4 regions of the Enterobacter cloacae complex sp. HYC033_NIDB genome follow, and region 2 is predicted to be linked to each of the others. Evidence: predicted binding sites of a transcription regulator. Region 2 holds the regulator's gene; each other region holds the start of a gene.

Region 1 (4,211 bases), 1.8 Mb from region 2:
TCCGCACGGGTGCGCACCACATCCAGCGTCTGGGGATGCACGTCCGCCGCGACGAAGAAGCGGTTGGCGTTTTTCAGCTTGCTCACGCGCTTCGCCATCGCCATCGCTTCGGCGGCGGCGGTGGCTTCATCCAGCAGCGAGGCAGAGGCGATATCCATACCGGTCAGATCCAGCGTCACCTGCTGGAAGTTCAGCAGCGCTTCCAGACGGCCCTGGGAGACTTCTGGCTGATACGGGGTGTAAGCGGTGTACCAGCCCGGGTTTTCCAGCATATTGCGCAGGATCACCGGCGGTAACTGCACGTTGGTGTAGCCCATGCCAATGTAAGACTTATAGCGCTTGTTAAGGCCGGCGATGGCCTTCAGCTCCGCCAGCGCGGCGAACTCCGTCGTGGACTCGCCTACCTGCGGCGGCGTAGCAAGCTGGATGTCTTTTGGCACGATCTGGCCGATCAGTGCGTTTAATGAATCCGCGCCAACTGTCTTCAGCATCTCCTGCTGTTGCTGAGCATCCGGCCCAATGTGACGTTCAATGAAAGCGCCACGGTTTTCAAGCTGGCTTAAAGTCTGTGTCATGAGCGATGGTTCCTGAAACGTGCAGTGAATCGTAGTTATCTGTAACGCTGTTGCCCGGTGGCGCTAACGCTTACCGGGCCTACGTTGACCTGTAGGCCGGATAAGCGCAGCGCCATCCGGCACAACGTTATTCGTCTTCCAGTAGTGCTTCGTACGCGGTCGCATCCAGCAGCGCGGCAACCTGCGCTTCGTCGCTGGCTTTGATCTTGAAGATCCAGCCGCCTTCATACGGTTCGCTGTTGACCAGCTCCGGGGAGTCGCTCAGCGCGTCGTTCACGGCAACAATTTCACCGCTCACCGGGGCGTAGATGTCAGAGGCCGCTTTAACGGATTCCGCCACCGCACAGTCGTCGCCTGCGCTCACGGTTGCGCCCACTTCCGGCAGATCAACAAACACCATGTCGCCCAGCAGCTCCTGCGCGTGCTCGGTGATCCCAACGGTGTAAGTGCCGTCCGCCTCTTTGCGCAGCCACTCGTGTTCTTTGCTGTATTTCAGTTCTGCTGGCACATTGCTCATTGAAGTTCTCCTGATAAAAATAGTTAGGCGACCGGCTTACCGGCGCGAACAAAAATCGGTTTGGTCACGTTGACCGGCATTTCGCGGTTGCGGATCTGCACCACCGCCGTTTCGCCAATCCCCGCCGGCACGCGTGCCAGGGCAATACTGTAGCCGAGCGTCGGGGAGAACGTTCCGCTGGTGATCACGCCTTCGCGATGATTGCCATCGGCATCGGTGAAGCGTACAGGCAGCTCGCCGCGCAGAACGCCTTTTTCTTTCATCACCAGGCCTACCAGCTGTTCAGTGCCCTTCTCGCGCTGCATCTCCAGCGCTTCACGGCCAATAAAATCACGGTCAGCCGGTTCCCACGCGATGGTCCAGCCCATGTTGGCCGCCAGCGGAGAGACGCCTTCGTCCATCTCCTGACCGTAGAGGTTCATCCCCGCTTCCAGACGCAGCGTATCGCGCGCGCCCAGGCCCGCAGGCTTCACGCCCGCCTCCACCAGCGCACGCCAGAAATCAGCGGCCTTCTCGTTTGGCATCGCAATTTCATAGCCCGCTTCACCGGTGTAGCCGGTGGTGGCGATAAACAGATCCCCCGCCTGCACGCCGAAGAATGGCTTCATGCCTTCGGTGGCTTTGCGCTGCTCGTCGCTGAAAAGAGAGGCGGCTTTCGCCTGGGCGTTTGGCCCCTGCACGGCAATCAGCGACAGATCGTCACGGACGGTGATGTCTATGGCGTAAGGTTCAGCGTGTTGGGAAATCCAGGAAAGGTCTTTTTCGCGGGTGGCGGAGTTTACAACGAGGCGGAAGAAATCTTCGGTGAAGTAGTAGACGATGAGGTCGTCAATCACGCCGCCCGAGGCATTCAGCATGCCGGTATAGAGCGCTTTGCCCGGCGTCTTCAGTTTGGCGACGTCATTTGCCAGCAGATAACGCAAAAACTCCCGGGTGCGGCTACCGCGCAGGTCGACAATCGTCATATGAGACACGTCGAACATACCGGCATCGGTGCGCACCGCGTGGTGCTCATCAATCTGCGAGCCGTAGTGCAGCGGCATCATCCAGCCGTGGAAGTCCACCATGCGGGCGCCGCACAACACGTGCTGTTCGTACAAAGGAGTCTGTTGAGCCATCTTTTCCTCGTTGAAAAATTCACCGTGAAACCCGGTGTCGGCCTCGCGATCGGGGGCCGACGCAAACGTTCTCTTTTACCTGAACTTACCACCGAAACCGGCGGTTAACCATAAGGTAAAACGGGTCATCACATTAGCTTATGACCAAAAATCGCTGAAAAGCCTACAGAGTTATTCACTGGGAAAATGCGATTAAACCCGCATAAAATTAACAATGATCTAACAGGATTTAGCAGATGGTGATATTTCGTGCGGAAAAACGGGCCGATTTTCCGTAACATAAAAATAGTAAGATTAGATTTTCTAATGCGAAAAATGACGTGAAATTAGATTATTTCAAACGAGGAAATTTCCCCGGCGCGGAGGCCGGGAAAATAAAGTGTGACGGGGATCGAGATTAACGTAACCAGTCGGGAAGATCGTTGAGGCCCATTGCCTGACGAAGAAGCTGCGGTTTTACGCCGGGAAGGGTGTCGGCCAGCTTGAGGCCAATATCGCGCAGCAGTTTTTTCGCCGGATTCGCTCCGGCAAACAGCTCGCGGAAGCCCTGCATACCCGCCAGCATCATCGCCGCACTGTGTTTGCGGCTGCGCTCGTAGCGACGCAGATACAGATGCTGACCAATATCCTTGCCTTCCCGATGCAGACGACGCAGCTCTTCAACCAGCTCAGCCGCGTCCATAAAGCCAAGGTTCACCCCCTGCCCGGCCAGCGGATGAATGGTATGCGCCGCATCCCCCACCAGCGCCAGACGGTGCGCGGCAAACTGACGCGCGTAGCGACCGGTTAACGGAAACGTCTGGCGTTCGCTTTCAAGCATGCACAGGCCCAGACGGTTATCAAACGCCACGCATAGCGCCTGACTGAAGGCATCCGGCGTCGCCTCCTGCATCTGCTGCGCTTTCTCCGGCTCTAAGGACCAGACGATGGAGCAGAGATGCGGATCGGCAAGCGGCAGGAAGGCCAGAATGCCGTCATTATGGAAAATCTGGCGCGCCACGCCGCCGTGCGGCTCTTCGGTGCGGATTGTGGCCACCAACGCGTGATGGCGGTAATCCCAGAAGGTCAGCGGAATATCCGCTTTGTTACGCAGCCAGGAATTGGCGCCGTCGGCACCCACCACCAGACGCGCGGTCAGCATGTCGCCACTTTCAAGAGTGATAAACGCGTCGTTTTCGCCCCACGCCACCTGCTGGAGTTTCGCCGGTGCGATCAGCGTGACGTCGCTGCACTGCTGTGCTTTCTGCCACAGCGCGTGGTGGATCACCGCGTTTTCAACGATGTGTCCAAGGTGGCTGTAGCCCATGCTTTCATCGTCAAACGCGATATGGCCGAAGCTGTCTTTGTCCCACACTTCCATGCCATGGTAACAGCTGGCACGCAGCGCCACGATTTCAGACCAGACGCCAAGGTGCGTCAGTAGCTTTTCGCTGGCGGCATTGATCGCCGAGACGCGCAGCTCCGGCGGTGCATCCTGCGCCACAGGCTGCGGCGCTTTTTGCTCAAGCACGGCCACGCGCAGGCCGCTGCCCTGTAAACCACAGGCCAGCGCCAGTCCTACCATTCCGCCGCCCACAATGGCGACATCAACATTTTGCACGGTCAATACTCCTTAACGCGCGACCCAACCCAGGGTCCGCTGCGCCAGCACGTCACGTGCCGGAATGAACAGTTCCATCGCCATCAGCCCAAGGTTGCGACCCGCAACCAGCGGTGCCCAGCGATTGGCAAACAGGTGGACTAAACCGTCGGTGACGCCAATGGTCGCCGCTTTGTCCGCCTGGCGTCGTTTCTGGTAATGGCTCAGCACTGAGTATGCGCCACAATCCTGTTGTTCGCTCCACGTCCGGGCCAGTAGCTCTGCCAGACTCATTACGTCACGGAGGCCAAGGTTGAAGCCTTGCCCGGCGATGGGGTGCAGCGTCTGCGCGGCGTTGCCGACTAGGGCGACGCGATGGGAGACAGTCTGCGATGCGGTCGTCAGCGCGAGCGGATAGGCCA
Region 2 (4,211 bases):
AGCCCGGCGCCGGGTATAAAGCCGACAGCCCAGGTCGCAATCACGCTTAGTGCATACAGCACCAGCAGCCAGGGCAGCATCTGTTGGCCTTCCCATTTTTGCAGCGCGGCGCGACAGCCATAGCCACCCACCAGGAAGGCGATGGTCTGTGGTACATAGCTCAGGCCGATAGCCGCCGGGCTGTAGCCCATGTCATGCAGAATGAACGGCGAACCGGTTAGCCAGGCAAAGAAGCTGGCAGAGCAGGCAGCATAAATCAGCACGTTACCGCGATAGGCTTTCGACCGCAGTAAAGAGGTAAAGGTGATGGGCTTTGCGTCCGGATGCGTCTCTTTTTTATGCGCAGGTTTAAGCCCGAAAGCAGGCAGCATCAGGACCAGCGTAATAGCAAAGAGCGTGGCGAAAATGGCCTGCCAGTCGAAATGCGCCAGGATCCAGCTGCCCAGTAACGGGGCAAGCGCCGGCGACAGGCCGACCAGCGGCATAATAGTGGCGAATATGCGGTTAGTGCGCGAGGCGGGGTAGTAATCGGTCACCAGCGCCTGCCAGGTCACCGCTGCGGCGCAGACGCCGACCGCCTGAATAAAGCGCAGCGCCAGCAGCCAGGCGGCATCGCGGACCCACAGCATGCCCAGACAGCCTACGGCAAAAATCGCCAGCCCCAACAACAGGACGGGCTTACGGCCAAAACGATCCGAGAGCGGCCCCCACAGCAATTGCGCAAAAGCAAAGCCAGCAAGGAACAAACTTAAACTGGCGCTGATGGCGGCGGCAGGGGTTTGCAAATCTTCCTGCATCGCGGCGAACGCGGGCAGATACATATCGGTTGCCAAAAAGCCCAGCACGCTTAAGCCGCCGAGCCAGACTAAAAATCCTTTCCTGGGTTGCACTTTTTTCTCCTGAGGAGGCAGGTGTACGTTGGCGCAGAGTGTAGGGAGTGCAAAGCGGCTTGTGAAACGCTAATATTTGGCGGGTGCGTTCAAAAAATTTGCAGGCTAAAGATGTGGTCAGATTATTCCCTTGAAGTGGTTGATGCCGTGGCGCGTAACGGCAGCTTTACCGGTGCCGCCCAGGAGCTGCATCGCGTTCCCTCGGCTATCAGCTATACGGTGCGCCAGCTGGAAGCGTGGCTGGCGGTCCCGCTGTTCGAGCGGCGCCATCGCGACGTGGAGCTCACGCCTGCCGGAGCGTGGTTTTTGAAGGAAGGGCGGTCTGTTATCAAAAAAATGCAGATCACCCGTGAGCAGTGCCAGCAGATCGCCAACGGCTGGCGCGGGCATCTCGCTATCGCGGTGGATAACATCGTTAAGCCGGAGCGGACCCGGCAGATGATCGTCGATTTCTATCGTCATTTTTCCGACGTCGAACTGCGTGTTTCGCAGGAAGTGTTCAACGGCGTCTGGGATGCGCTGGCGGACGGCAGGGCGGAGATGGCGATTGGTGCAACCCAGGCGATCCCGGTTGGGGGGCGCTACGCGTTTCGCGACATGGGCATGCTGAGCTGGACCTGCGTGGTCGCGCGCGATCACCCGCTGGCGGCGCTGGAAGGTCCGCTGAGCGATGACACCTTACGCAACTGGCCCTCGCTGGTGCTGGAAGATACCTCCCGCTCGCTGCCCAAGCGCATTACCTGGCTGCTGGATAATCAGCGCCGCGTGGTCGCGCCGGACTGGGAGTCGTCGGCCACCTGTCTGAGCGCGGGGCTGTGCGTTGGCATGGTGCCGGTGCATTTTGCGCGCCCGCGCATCGATGCGGGAGAGTGGGTGGCCTTGACGCTGGAAAACCCCTTCCCGGATGCCGCGTGCTGTCTGACGTGGCAGCAAAACGACGTCTCGCCCGCCATGGCCTGGCTGCTGGATTATCTGGGCGACAGCGAAACGCTGAACCGGGAGTGGTTGCGGGAACCAGCATAGCTGGCCCCGTAATGAGATTAACGACGGTAGTCGCGGAACGGACCGTCCGCAACGGAACGGCGTTCAATCAGGCGCGGGTGAACTTCAATGGACTGGGACTGTTCACGCTTGTTGACGATCCTGTCCAGCAGCATGTTGAAGGCCGTTTCACCCAGCGAATCTTTCGGCTGGTGAATGGTGGTCAGCGCCGGGGTAAAGAAGCGGGCGTTGCGCACGTTGTCATAGCCGATCACCGAGATATCCTGCGGGACGCGCAGGCCGAGTTCATCCGCCGCGCAGAGCGCGCCCATCGCCATGATGTCGCCGCCGCAGAACACCGCGGTAGGGCGATGCGGCTGGGAGACGATCTGCTGCATGGCGCGATAGCCCGACTCCGGCTCGAAGTCGCCCTGAACAATCCAGTTTTCCGGCACGGTGATCAGCGCCTCTTCCATCGCTTTCATGAAACCGGCCAGACGGCCAGCTCCGGTGTTACGCTCCAGCGGACCCGGGATCACGCCAATTTCACGATGACCGCGTTCTACCAGATAACGCCCCGCCATGTAGCCGCCTTCAAAGGCGTTATCAATAACGGAGTCGGTGAAGTCTGCGCGCGCTTCGCCCCAGTCCATGACCACCATCGGAATGTGGCGATACTCTTCCAGCATGGAAAGGACCGACTCAGGGTATTCAGAACACATTACCAGCAGGCCGTCGACGCGCTTTTGCGCCATCATTGACAGGTAAGCGCGCTGTTTTTCAATGTTGTTCCACGCGTTGCCCAGAATCAGGGTATAGCCTTTCTGGAAGCAGTTTTTTTCAACGGCTTCGATGATTTCAGCAAAGTAGGCCGCTTCACTGCTGGTGGCCAGCAGGCCAATCGATTTGGTGTGATTAACCTTCAGGCTGCGGGCGACGGCACTTGGCGAGTAGTGCAGTTCTTTGATTGCCGCCCAGACGGCATTACGCGTCTCTTCAGCGACGAAACGCGTTTTGTTAATAACATGTGATACGGTTGTAGTGGAAACGTTTGCGCGTTTTGCTACGTCTTTAATTGTTGCCATTAAATGTCACTCCAGACCATATCCTAAGCTCCTGAAAAAATTGAAGGTAAACGTTTGCCTTCTCTCACCCTTATCACGCAAACATGAGTTGCGACACGCCGGGAAAACGACACAGGACGTCAGGAGGGGGTCAGTGGCCGGTACGCTAATAAATTTAGCGTGGAATTTTGTCCTATCTTGATGAAAAGGGGAAGAGGTAAAGTGGATATCCGTTTAAATCCTGGAAGATTTTTGACCTGAACTGTGTAAAAATGAGCAAGCTCACTTTTCGTAGGGTGAATAAAAGGAGAAAAATTGATGAGTACCGATCTGAAGTTTTCGCTGTTTACCACCATTGTTGTTCTTGCTCTGATTGTTGCCGGTGGTTTAACCGCTGCACTGCACTGATTCAGGCGGAGGGAGAACTTTCTCCCTCTCTTGCCGCTATTGTTACCTCTCCGGCAAAAATCTTTTGCCAAAATGTTAACTTCTCATTTTTTGTGATTGATGTCATGCTTTTGACTTCTTAGTTCTGTGCCGGGTTATGGCACGGTATCCGGAGTCTCTTCATGAAAATCAATTTTCCCCTGCTGGCCCTGGCGATTGGCGCCTTTGGGATTGGCACCACTGAATTCTCCCCTATGGGGTTATTGCCTGTTATCGCCCGGGGTGTGGACGTCTCAATTCCTGCGGCCGGTATGTTAATTAGCGCCTACGCGATTGGCGTGATGGTGGGCGCGCCGCTGATGACGCTGCTGCTTTCCCACCGCGCTCGCCGCAATGCGCTGATTTTCCTGATGGCGATTTTCACTCTCGGAAATGTGCTTTCCGCGATTTCGCCCGATTACACCACTCTGATGCTTTCGCGCATTCTGACCAGCCTCAACCATGGCGCCTTCTTCGGACTGGGCTCGGTTGTTGCCGCCAGCGTGGTGCCAAAACATAAGCAGGCCAGCGCGGTAGCCACTATGTTCATGGGCCTCACCATCGCTAATATCGGCGGCGTTCCCGCTGCCACCTGGCTGGGAGAAGCCATCGGCTGGCGTATGTCTTTCCTCGCAACCGCCGGACTGGGCGTGGTCGCGATGGTTGCGCTGTTCTTCTCACTGCCGAAAGGAAGTGCGGGAGAACGTCCGGAAGTACGTAAAGAGCTGGCGGTGCTGATGCGTCCTCAGGTGTTGTCCGCGCTGCTCACCACGGTACTGGGGGCCGGGGCGATGTTTACGCTCTACACCTATATCTCCCCGGTGCTGCACGACATTACCCACGCAACGCC
Region 3 (4,211 bases), 360 kb from region 2:
AGCCGTGCAGCCGCTGTATTTTTACCACCGTCAGCCCGGAGAAAGGCCAGAAACACCCTTCCGGCGAACCGCTGAAAACCTTGCAGTCATTTCGTACCGCGCAGGATAACGGCGATGTCGACTTCGGCCAGAACCTGATCCCCCGCTCCAGCGGCGTGATCCGCGTGGGCGACGAGGTCGAAATTCTCACCCGCGGGCCTGCCAGGGTGTACGGCGCAGGTCAGGAAGAAGAGATGGTTGACGTTGTCACCAACCTCGCTTCCGCTGTGGATATTCACTGGGAAGGCAAAGTTATCCGTGGTAACAATCAGCAGGTGCTACTGGAACAGCTGGAGCAGGCGGGTATCCGCGTACCGTATTCCTGTCGCGCGGGGATTTGCGGATGCTGTCGCATTAAACTGGTCGATGGTGAAGTGAGTGCCCTGAAGAAATCTGCGATTGGCAGTGACGGCACGATCCTGTGCTGTAGCTGTGTACCGAAAACATCCGTGCAGCTGGAAGCTTAAACCGCCTGTTCGAGGCTGAAGGAATCGACGCGCAGCTGTGGCTTCAGCCTGTCATTCATCACTTTGATGGCATCACCTAACTGCATAACTCGCCCGGCAATGGTCACGCCGGGTTGGGCCAGCAAACAGAGCGCAGCGTTTTCACCGGGTTCAACCACCAGCAAATTCACCTCTTCTTCGGTATCGCTCAGATTGACGCTCGCCGCATCGCCGATAGCCGGGGTCCAGCACATGCCGTGGGCGAGAAAATGCCAGCTTTTCGGCATTTGCGGTTTCAGGAAACGGATCGCCACCAGCGCATTTAGTACCAGTTCAGCGCGCTGTTCTTTGGAGAGATCGAACTCGCGGCATTTTTCTTCAAAAGAGAAATAGAGTGCAGCGTCGTCAACGCAAAAGCCTGAGGGAGCAAACGCGTCTGGCGTTAACATTCGGCGCGCAAAACGAGAGCGAAACAACATGCCATTGGCTAAGTCGAGCATCATACGGTCATGCTCGTCACAAAAATACCAGCGCCAGTTATCGTCAGGTTTAATTCGCATGTTTCTCTCCCGTCCCCTAAACGTCCTGTACTAAAAATGTCCTGTTTGCCGCTTCGCTTATAACACTAGTAATAAAAGACTATAATGTTTAAATAAGCAACAATGACGGAATATAAAACAACCAGGGCTGGAAATAAAGCCCTGGTTGTCTGATTAAGAGAAAAGATTAGATATGCGTGACGATTTCTTTAATCAGCGGCGGCCCTTTAAAAATAAAGCCGGAATAAATTTGCACCAGCGATGCACCTGCCGCCATCTTCTCACGTGCAGCGATGACAGAGTCAATGCCACCCACGCCAATAATCGGCAGCTGACCTTTTAATTCTGCGGAGAGTGCGCGAATAATTTCGGTGCTTTTTAATTGTACCGGACGGCCACTTAATCCACCCGCTTCGTCACAGTTTTTCATTCCCTGAACGAGAGAGCGATCGAGTGTTGTATTGGTTGCAATCACACCATCAATATTATGGCGAACTAAACTGTCGGCAACCTGGATCAATTCTTCTGCCGAAAGATCCGGGGCGATCTTAACCGCGACCGGAACATATTTATGGTGGATCGCCTGTAGCGCCGTTTGTTTATTTTTAATGGCGCTAAGAAGATCGTCGAGCGCTTCGCCATATTGTAATGAACGCAGCCCTGGGGTGTTAGGCGAAGATATATTCACCGCAATATAACCGGCATAGGCATAGACTTTTTCCATACAAATCAGATAGTCATCTTTACCCTGCTCGACCGGCGTGTCTTTATTTTTGCCAATATTAATACCCAGCACGCCATCAAAATGGGCTTTCTTAACGTTCTCAACCAGATGATCGACGCCAAGGTTATTAAAGCCCATGCGGTTGATCAGCCCCTCGGCTTCAACCAGGCGAAACAGACGTGGCTTGTCATTTCCCGGCTGCGGACGCGGCGTCACCGTCCCGATTTCGATCGAGCCAAAGCCCATCGCACCGAGTGCATCAATGCATTCGCCATTTTTGTCCAGACCGGCCGCCAGGCCCAGTGGATTTTTGAAAGTCAGGCCCATGCACTGAACTGGTTTTTCCGGCACGTTTTGACGCACCAGCGCGGCCAGAGGCGTTCCTGTAATACGGCGTAACTGCTGAAATGTAAATTCATGAGCGCGCTCAGGATCGAGCTGGAAAAGGGCTTTACGAACGAAGGGGTAGTACATGAACTCTCCTGGATTCCCGGTGTGCAAACCGGGAGGGGATTATGTGCGATCCCGCCCGGAAAGGGAATTGACCTGTGGCAAAAAAAACCACGTAAAACGCAATCGTTTACTTATTGGTTCGCTTCTTATGCATTTTTCTGCATTCATCCTGAGGATAAATCATTTAGTGGAATAACCACGCAATGTCACACTCCTGAAAATTGTTATGAATGTTAGATAAAAGCAAACAATTAGTTATAAGGAGCAACCATGCGCGTCATTACCCTGGCCGGAAGCCCCCGCTTCCCCTCTCGCTCCAGCGCACTGCTGGAATACGCTCGCGAAAAGCTTAATGCTCTGGATGTCGAAGTGTGTCACTGGAATTTGCACAATTTCGCGCCTGAAGATCTGCTCTACGCCCGTTTCGACAGCCCGGCGCTGAAAACCCTGATCGAACAACTTAAGAGTGCTGACGGGCTGGTCGTCGCGACACCGATTTATAAAGCCTCTTTTTCCGGCGCACTGAAAACGCTGCTCGATCTGCTGCCCGAACGCGCGCTGGACGGTAAGGTCGTCCTGCCGCTGGCCACAGGCGGTACGGTAGCTCATTTACTGGCGGTGGATTATGCCCTCAAGCCGGTTCTGAACGCGCTGAAAGCGCAGGAGATCCTGCATGGCGTCTTCGCTGACGACTCACAGGTAATCGACTACCAGCATAAACCCCATTTCACGCCGAATCTGCAAACCCGCCTCGACAGTGCGCTCGAAACCTTCTGGCACGCCCTGAACCGTCGGGATCGCCACGCGGCAGCATTTCATCAATCACAAGGAGTGGCGCATGTTTAAAACAGTTACCCGTATCGGGCTGGCAGGTCTGCTGGCAGTGGCGTCGCTGGCTCAGGCGGCGGAGAAAGCGCCGGAGAGCCTGCGTATCGGTTATCAGAAAGGCAGCGTCAGCATGGTGTTGGCGAAAAGCCATGCGTTGCTTGAGAAGCGTTTCCCGGAGACCAAATTCTCATGGGTCGAGTTCCCTGCCGGACCACAGATGCTGGAGGCGCTGAACGTCGGGAGTATTGATTTAGGCAGCACCGGCGATATCCCGCCGATCTTTGCGCAGGCTGCCGGGGCGGATCTGGTTTACGTTGGCGTTGAGCCCGCCAAGCCGAAGGCAGAGGTTATTTTGGTGCCGGAAAACAGCGAGATCAAAAGCGTCGCCGACCTCAAAGGCCATAAGGTTGCTTTCCAGAAAGGTTCAAGCTCGCACAACCTGCTGCTGCGCGCGTTGCAGGAGGCCGGCCTTAAATTCACCGATATCCAGCCCGTTTACCTGACGCCTGCCGATGCGCGCGCGGCGTTTCAGCAAAAAAATGTTGATGCCTGGGCTATCTGGGATCCGTACTACTCCGCCGCACTGTTGCAGGGCGGTGTGCGGGTGCTGAAAGACGGCACCACCCTGAAGCAGACCGGTTCGTTCTACCTGGCGGCACGTCCTTACGCTGAGAAAAATGGCGCATTTATTCAGCAGGTGCTGGATACCTTCTCTCAGGCCGATGCGCTGACCCAAAGCCAGCGTCAGCAGAGCATCACGCTGCTGGCAAAAACCATGGGCCTGCCTGAACCGGTGATCGCCACTTATCTTGACCACCGTCCTCCCACCACCATAGCACCGGTTGACGCCCACATTGCCGCTCTCCAGCAGCAAACGGCAGACCTCTTTTATCAAAACCGCCTGGTTCCAAAGCAGGTGAATATTCGCGAACGCATCTGGCAACCCGCTGGCATTGAAGGAAAAAAATCATGAGTCTGAATCTTTTCTGGTTTTTACCCACCCACGGTGATGGACACTATCTTGGCACAGAAGAAGGTGCACGCCCGGTCGATCACGGCTATCTACAGCAGATCGCCCAGGCGGCAGACCGCATCGGTTTTACCGGGGTACTGATCCCGACGGGCCGCTCGTGTGAGGATGCGTGGCTGGTTGCCGCGTCAATGATCCCCGTCACCCAGCGC
Region 4 (4,211 bases), 2.4 Mb from region 2:
CCAGCAGAAGCTGAACAATGATATCCGCCGCCGCGTGGATACCCGCAAGGATAACCACCAGGCAGGCAAGTTTTAATAAAATATGAAGTCCGGCTTTGTCGGGCGGGCTGGCAGTCATAAGAATTCCTTTTTCCGGGGGGCGTGTTAATTGTAGTGCGCCGGATGGGCTTCGTCTGGCGTGTTAGTCTGAAAGTCGTGGCAAAAAAATGGCCCCCGGCGCAAGCGACGGAGGCCACGGCATCCTGGTGAACGATTACTGGATCACGAGGGTGTTAATGATGTTTTCAGCGGCGGTCTGTGCTTTCTGCTGATTGTCTGCCGGCAGGGTGATCTGCATGGTCAGCAGTTTATTGTCCACCTTGCCGAGCACCACGGAGGAGTAGGCGGTCTGGCCTTTGGCAGAGATGATGCTGTCCAGCTGTTGCAGCGTGTGGCCTTTCAGTTCAACAGACTTGTTGGTGACCACCTGAAGCTGCGGGTCGCGGCTGCGCTGCTGATCTTCCAGGCGTTTAGCCAGCACGCCAAGATCTTCGCTGGTATCGTCACCGACGATCACAATCACCGCTTTTTGGCCGGTGGCATCGGAATAGACGTGCATATTGTTCGCCTGAGTACCCAGCTTACCGCTCTGGTCGGTCATGTCCGCAGGCAGAGAGAAACTGAGTTTGCCATCCATCAGGCTCACCGGCTGACCGGTGGCGTTGCTTTCTGCTGACGCGCCCTGAGCAGGCGTTTTGGTGTCGCTGTTATCACAGGCTGCAAGGCCAACAACCAGCAGGCCAATCCCGACATATTTAACCAGATTGCGCATTGACTTCTTCCTTTCGATAAACGGCCATAACGGCTCATTCGTTCATCTTATCACAACTGATAAAGCGAACCCTTAACCTGCCTGCAATGCGGAGATTTCAGATTTATCTGCCAGCCTTTTCAGCAGCATATTCAACAGCACGCCGTACATCGGCAGGAAGAAAACCAGGCTGATAAGCACCTTAAAGGCGTAGTCCACCAGAGCGATTTCCATCCAGTGTTCTGCCATGAAGGCGTCCGGGCTGCGCCAGAAGGCGATGAAGAAGAAGGCCAGCGTATCGCTCACGTTACCGAACAGCGTGGAGGCCGTTGGTGCCATCCACCAGCGATGGTTTTGACGCAGGCGGTTAAACACGTGGACATCGAGGATCTGCCCCAGGGCATAAGCCATAAAGCTGGCGGTGGCAATACGCGCGACGAACAGGTTGAAGTGCGTCAGCGCTTCGAAGCCCTGCCAGCTGCCCATGTAAAACAGCGAGGAGATGGCGTAGGAGACAAACAGTGCCGGGATCATCACCGCAAAAATAATCCGCCGCGCCAGCGGTGCGCCAAAAATACGCACGGTTAAATCCGTCGCAAGGAAAATAAACGGGAAACTGAACGCGCCCCAGGTGGTATGGAAACCAAAAATGGAGATGGGGAGCTGTACCAGATAGTTACTGGAGATGATCACCAGCAGATGAAATAGCGAAAGCCAGAACAACGCCTTGACGCGCTGCGATTGTGTAAAGGAGTTCATATTGTACCTTTTTGATTAATATTTGGGGTGAGGGAACCCAATAAAGCCGCCGCATGATACTGCTTTGACGACACTTTGCAATGGCTAATTTTCACGCAATCGTTAACCTGGTTTGCATTGGCGATAGCGGGGCGTAAACTACAGCCGTTTTTACCTGAACGAGAAGAAAATGACCGACCTGTTTTCCAGCCCAGACCACACGCTTGATGCTCAGGGCCTCCGTTGCCCGGAGCCGGTAATGATGGTGCGTAAAACCGTCCGTAACATGCAGAGCGGCGAAACGCTGCTAATCGTCGCCGATGACCCGGCTACCACCCGCGATATCCCCGGCTTTTGTACCTTTATGGAACATGAACTGGTGGCGCAGCAAACCGAGACCTTGCCGTACCGGTATTTGATTCGTAAGGGGTAGGTGCGGCCTGATGCCCTCACCCCGACCCTCTCCCACGGGGAGAGGGAGAAAACCTTTCTAAACCATCGTTTCAAAATTTCGCGCTTTTTGTGAGGCGCTTCACCCTCCCTTTTCCAGCCGTAGTCTAATTTTTAAGCGTCAAAAACTAAAACATCGTTTTAACGCTTATCTCACTACCCTGGAGTTGACTCAATGAAAACGACCCTCAAGCCGTTACTGGCCGCGCTGTGTCTGTCTGCTTTCGCCTGCACCGTTTCTGCCCAGACCATTAAAGCCGCCGATGTGCATCCCGAAGGCTACCCGAACGTGGTGGCGGTTCAGCACATGGGTGAAAAACTCAAACAACAAACCGATGGCAAGCTGGATATTAAGGTCTTCCCCGGCGGCGTGCTGGGGGATGAAAAGCAGATGATTGAGCAGGCGCAGATGGGGGCGATCGACATGATCCGCGTCTCTATGGCGCCGGTGGCCGCCATCCTGCCGGATATCGAAGTGTTTACGCTGCCCTACGTATTCCGCGATGAAGACCACATGCACAAGGTCATCGACGGGGATATCGGCAAGCAGATCGGCGACAAACTCACCGCCAACCCGAAATCGCGTCTGGTCTTCCTTGGCTGGATGGATTCCGGCACCCGTAACCTGATCACCAAAGAGCCGATCGTCAAACCGGACGATCTGAAAGGGAAGAAAATCCGCGTGCAGGGCAGCCCGGTGGCGCTGGCCACGCTGAAAGAGATGGGAGCGAACTCGGTGGCGATGGGCGTCAGTGAGGTTTACAGCGGCATGCAGACCGGGGTGATCGACGGCGCGGAGAACAACCCGCCAACCTTTATCGCCCACAACTACATGCCGGTCGCCAAAAACTACACGCTGAGCGGCCACTTCATCACCCCGGAAATGCTGCTCTACTCCAAAGTGAAATGGGACAAACTGAGCGCTGACGAACAGCAAAAGATCCTGACGCTGGCCCGCGAAGCGCAGTTCGAGCAGCGCAAGCTGTGGAATGCGTATAACGACCAGGCGCTGGCGAAAATGAAGGCCGGCGGCGTGCAGTTCCACGACATCGATAAAACGGTGTTTATCAAGGCGACAGAGCCGGTGCGCGCGCAGTATGGCGACAAGCATCAGGATCTGATGAAAGCCATCACTGACGTTCAGTAAGCCGGAGTACGTATGTCCGAACTCTACCTGAAGTGGATGGACCGTCTGTACCTGCTCGCCATGGTGGTGGCGGGTCTCTCGCTACTGGTGATGACGATTGTGATCCCCATTGGCATCTTCTCTCGCTATGTGCTCAATCGCGGCGAATCCTGGCCGGAGCCGATCGCCATTATCTGCATGGTGACGTTTACCTTTATCGGCGCGGCGGTGAGCTACCGCGCCGGGTCGCATATTGCGGTCAACATGCTCACCGACCGCCTGCCCGCGTCGCTGCAAAGAGTGTGCGCGCGGGTGGTGGATCTGCTGATGCTGCTCATCTCCGGCCTGATGTGCTGGTACAGCTACTGGCTGTGCGTCGAGCTGTGGGAGCAGCCGGTGGCGGAGTTTCCGCTCCTGACCTCCGGCGAAAGCTATCTGCCGCTGCCTGTCGGGTCGGCCATTTTGATCCTGTTTGTGCTTGAACGCCTGCTGTTTGGCTCGCAGGAAAACCGTCCGGTCGTGCTGATCGGCAATCACAGTTAAGGGGTGAACAATGGATGCGTTTGTTTTGTTATTCACCCTCGCCATTTTGCTGGCGCTGGGGATGCCGGTGGCCTTCGCCGTCGGCTTAAGCGCCGTGGCGGGCGCGCTGTGGATTGACCTGCCGCTTGAGGCGCTGATGATCCAGATCACCAGCGGGGTGAATAAATTTACCCTGCTGGCGATCCCGTTCTTCATTCTTGCCGGGGCGATCATGGCGGAAGGGGGCATTGCCCGACGGCTGGTTAACTTCGCGTACGTTTTTGTCGGCTTTATACGCGGCGGGCTGTCGCTGGTGAACATCGTGGCATCAACGTTCTTCGGCGCGATTTCCGGCTCGTCGGTGGCGGATACGGCGTCTATCGGCAGCGTGATGATCCCGGAGATGGAGAAGAAGGGCTATCCGCGCGAATACGCGGCGGCGGTGACGGCCAGCGGGTCGGTGCAGGCGATCCTGATCCCGCCCAGCCACAACTCGGTGATTTACTCCCTGGCGGCAGGGGGAACGGTCTCCATCGCCACGCTGTTTATCGCGGGCGTGCTGCCGGGCCTGCTGCTGGGCGTGAG

What was found. Region 2 encodes PurR, which represses purine synthesis genes. Its sites were predicted from a motif close to CANGCAAACGTTTGCNTG; they were not measured.
Region 1: the regulator PurR is predicted to act here: its motif matches at 2,269-2,286, upstream of gcvT (glycine cleavage system aminomethyltransferase GcvT).
Region 3: the regulator PurR is predicted to act here: its motif matches at 2,318-2,335, upstream of pyrD (quinone-dependent dihydroorotate dehydrogenase).
Region 4: the regulator PurR is predicted to act here: its motif matches at 1,642-1,659, upstream of tusA (sulfurtransferase TusA).

What each region holds. Positions count from the first base shown of each region.
Region 1 covers NZ_CP115123.1:4,720,073-4,724,283, forward strand. Annotated here, with positions in the region: gene gcvP (aminomethyl-transferring glycine dehydrogenase) at 1-575, opposite strand, end outside; gene gcvH (glycine cleavage system protein GcvH) at 703-1,092, opposite strand; gene gcvT (glycine cleavage system aminomethyltransferase GcvT) at 1,116-2,210, opposite strand; gene ubiI (FAD-dependent 2-octaprenylphenol hydroxylase) at 2,608-3,810, opposite strand; gene ubiH (2-octaprenyl-6-methoxyphenyl hydroxylase) at 3,823-4,211, opposite strand, start outside.
Region 2 covers NZ_CP115123.1:2,874,894-2,879,104, forward strand. Annotated here, with positions in the region: gene punC (purine nucleoside transporter PunC) at 1-890, opposite strand, end outside; gene punR (DNA-binding transcriptional activator PunR) at 1,002-1,913, shown strand; gene purR (HTH-type transcriptional repressor PurR) at 1,931-2,956, opposite strand; gene cydH (cytochrome bd-I oxidase subunit CydH) at 3,254-3,343, shown strand; gene O1721_RS13895 (MFS transporter) at 3,505-4,211, shown strand, end outside.
Region 3 covers NZ_CP115123.1:2,514,211-2,518,421, reverse strand. Annotated here, with positions in the region: gene O1721_RS11930 (YcbX family protein) at 1-506, shown strand, start outside; gene zapC (cell division protein ZapC) at 503-1,045, opposite strand; gene pyrD (quinone-dependent dihydroorotate dehydrogenase) at 1,212-2,222, opposite strand; gene ssuE (NADPH-dependent FMN reductase) at 2,472-3,047, shown strand; gene O1721_RS11910 (sulfonate ABC transporter substrate-binding protein) at 3,040-4,002, shown strand; gene ssuD (FMNH2-dependent alkanesulfonate monooxygenase) at 3,999-4,211, shown strand, end outside.
Region 4 covers NZ_CP115123.1:452,157-456,367, reverse strand. Annotated here, with positions in the region: gene O1721_RS02260 (AI-2E family transporter) at 1-118, opposite strand, end outside; gene O1721_RS02255 (DcrB family lipoprotein) at 254-811, opposite strand; gene O1721_RS02250 (7-cyano-7-deazaguanine/7-aminomethyl-7-deazaguanine transporter) at 884-1,549, opposite strand; gene tusA (sulfurtransferase TusA) at 1,719-1,961, shown strand; gene O1721_RS02240 (TRAP transporter substrate-binding protein) at 2,154-3,125, shown strand; gene O1721_RS02235 (TRAP transporter small permease) at 3,138-3,647, shown strand; gene O1721_RS02230 (TRAP transporter large permease) at 3,658-4,211, shown strand, end outside.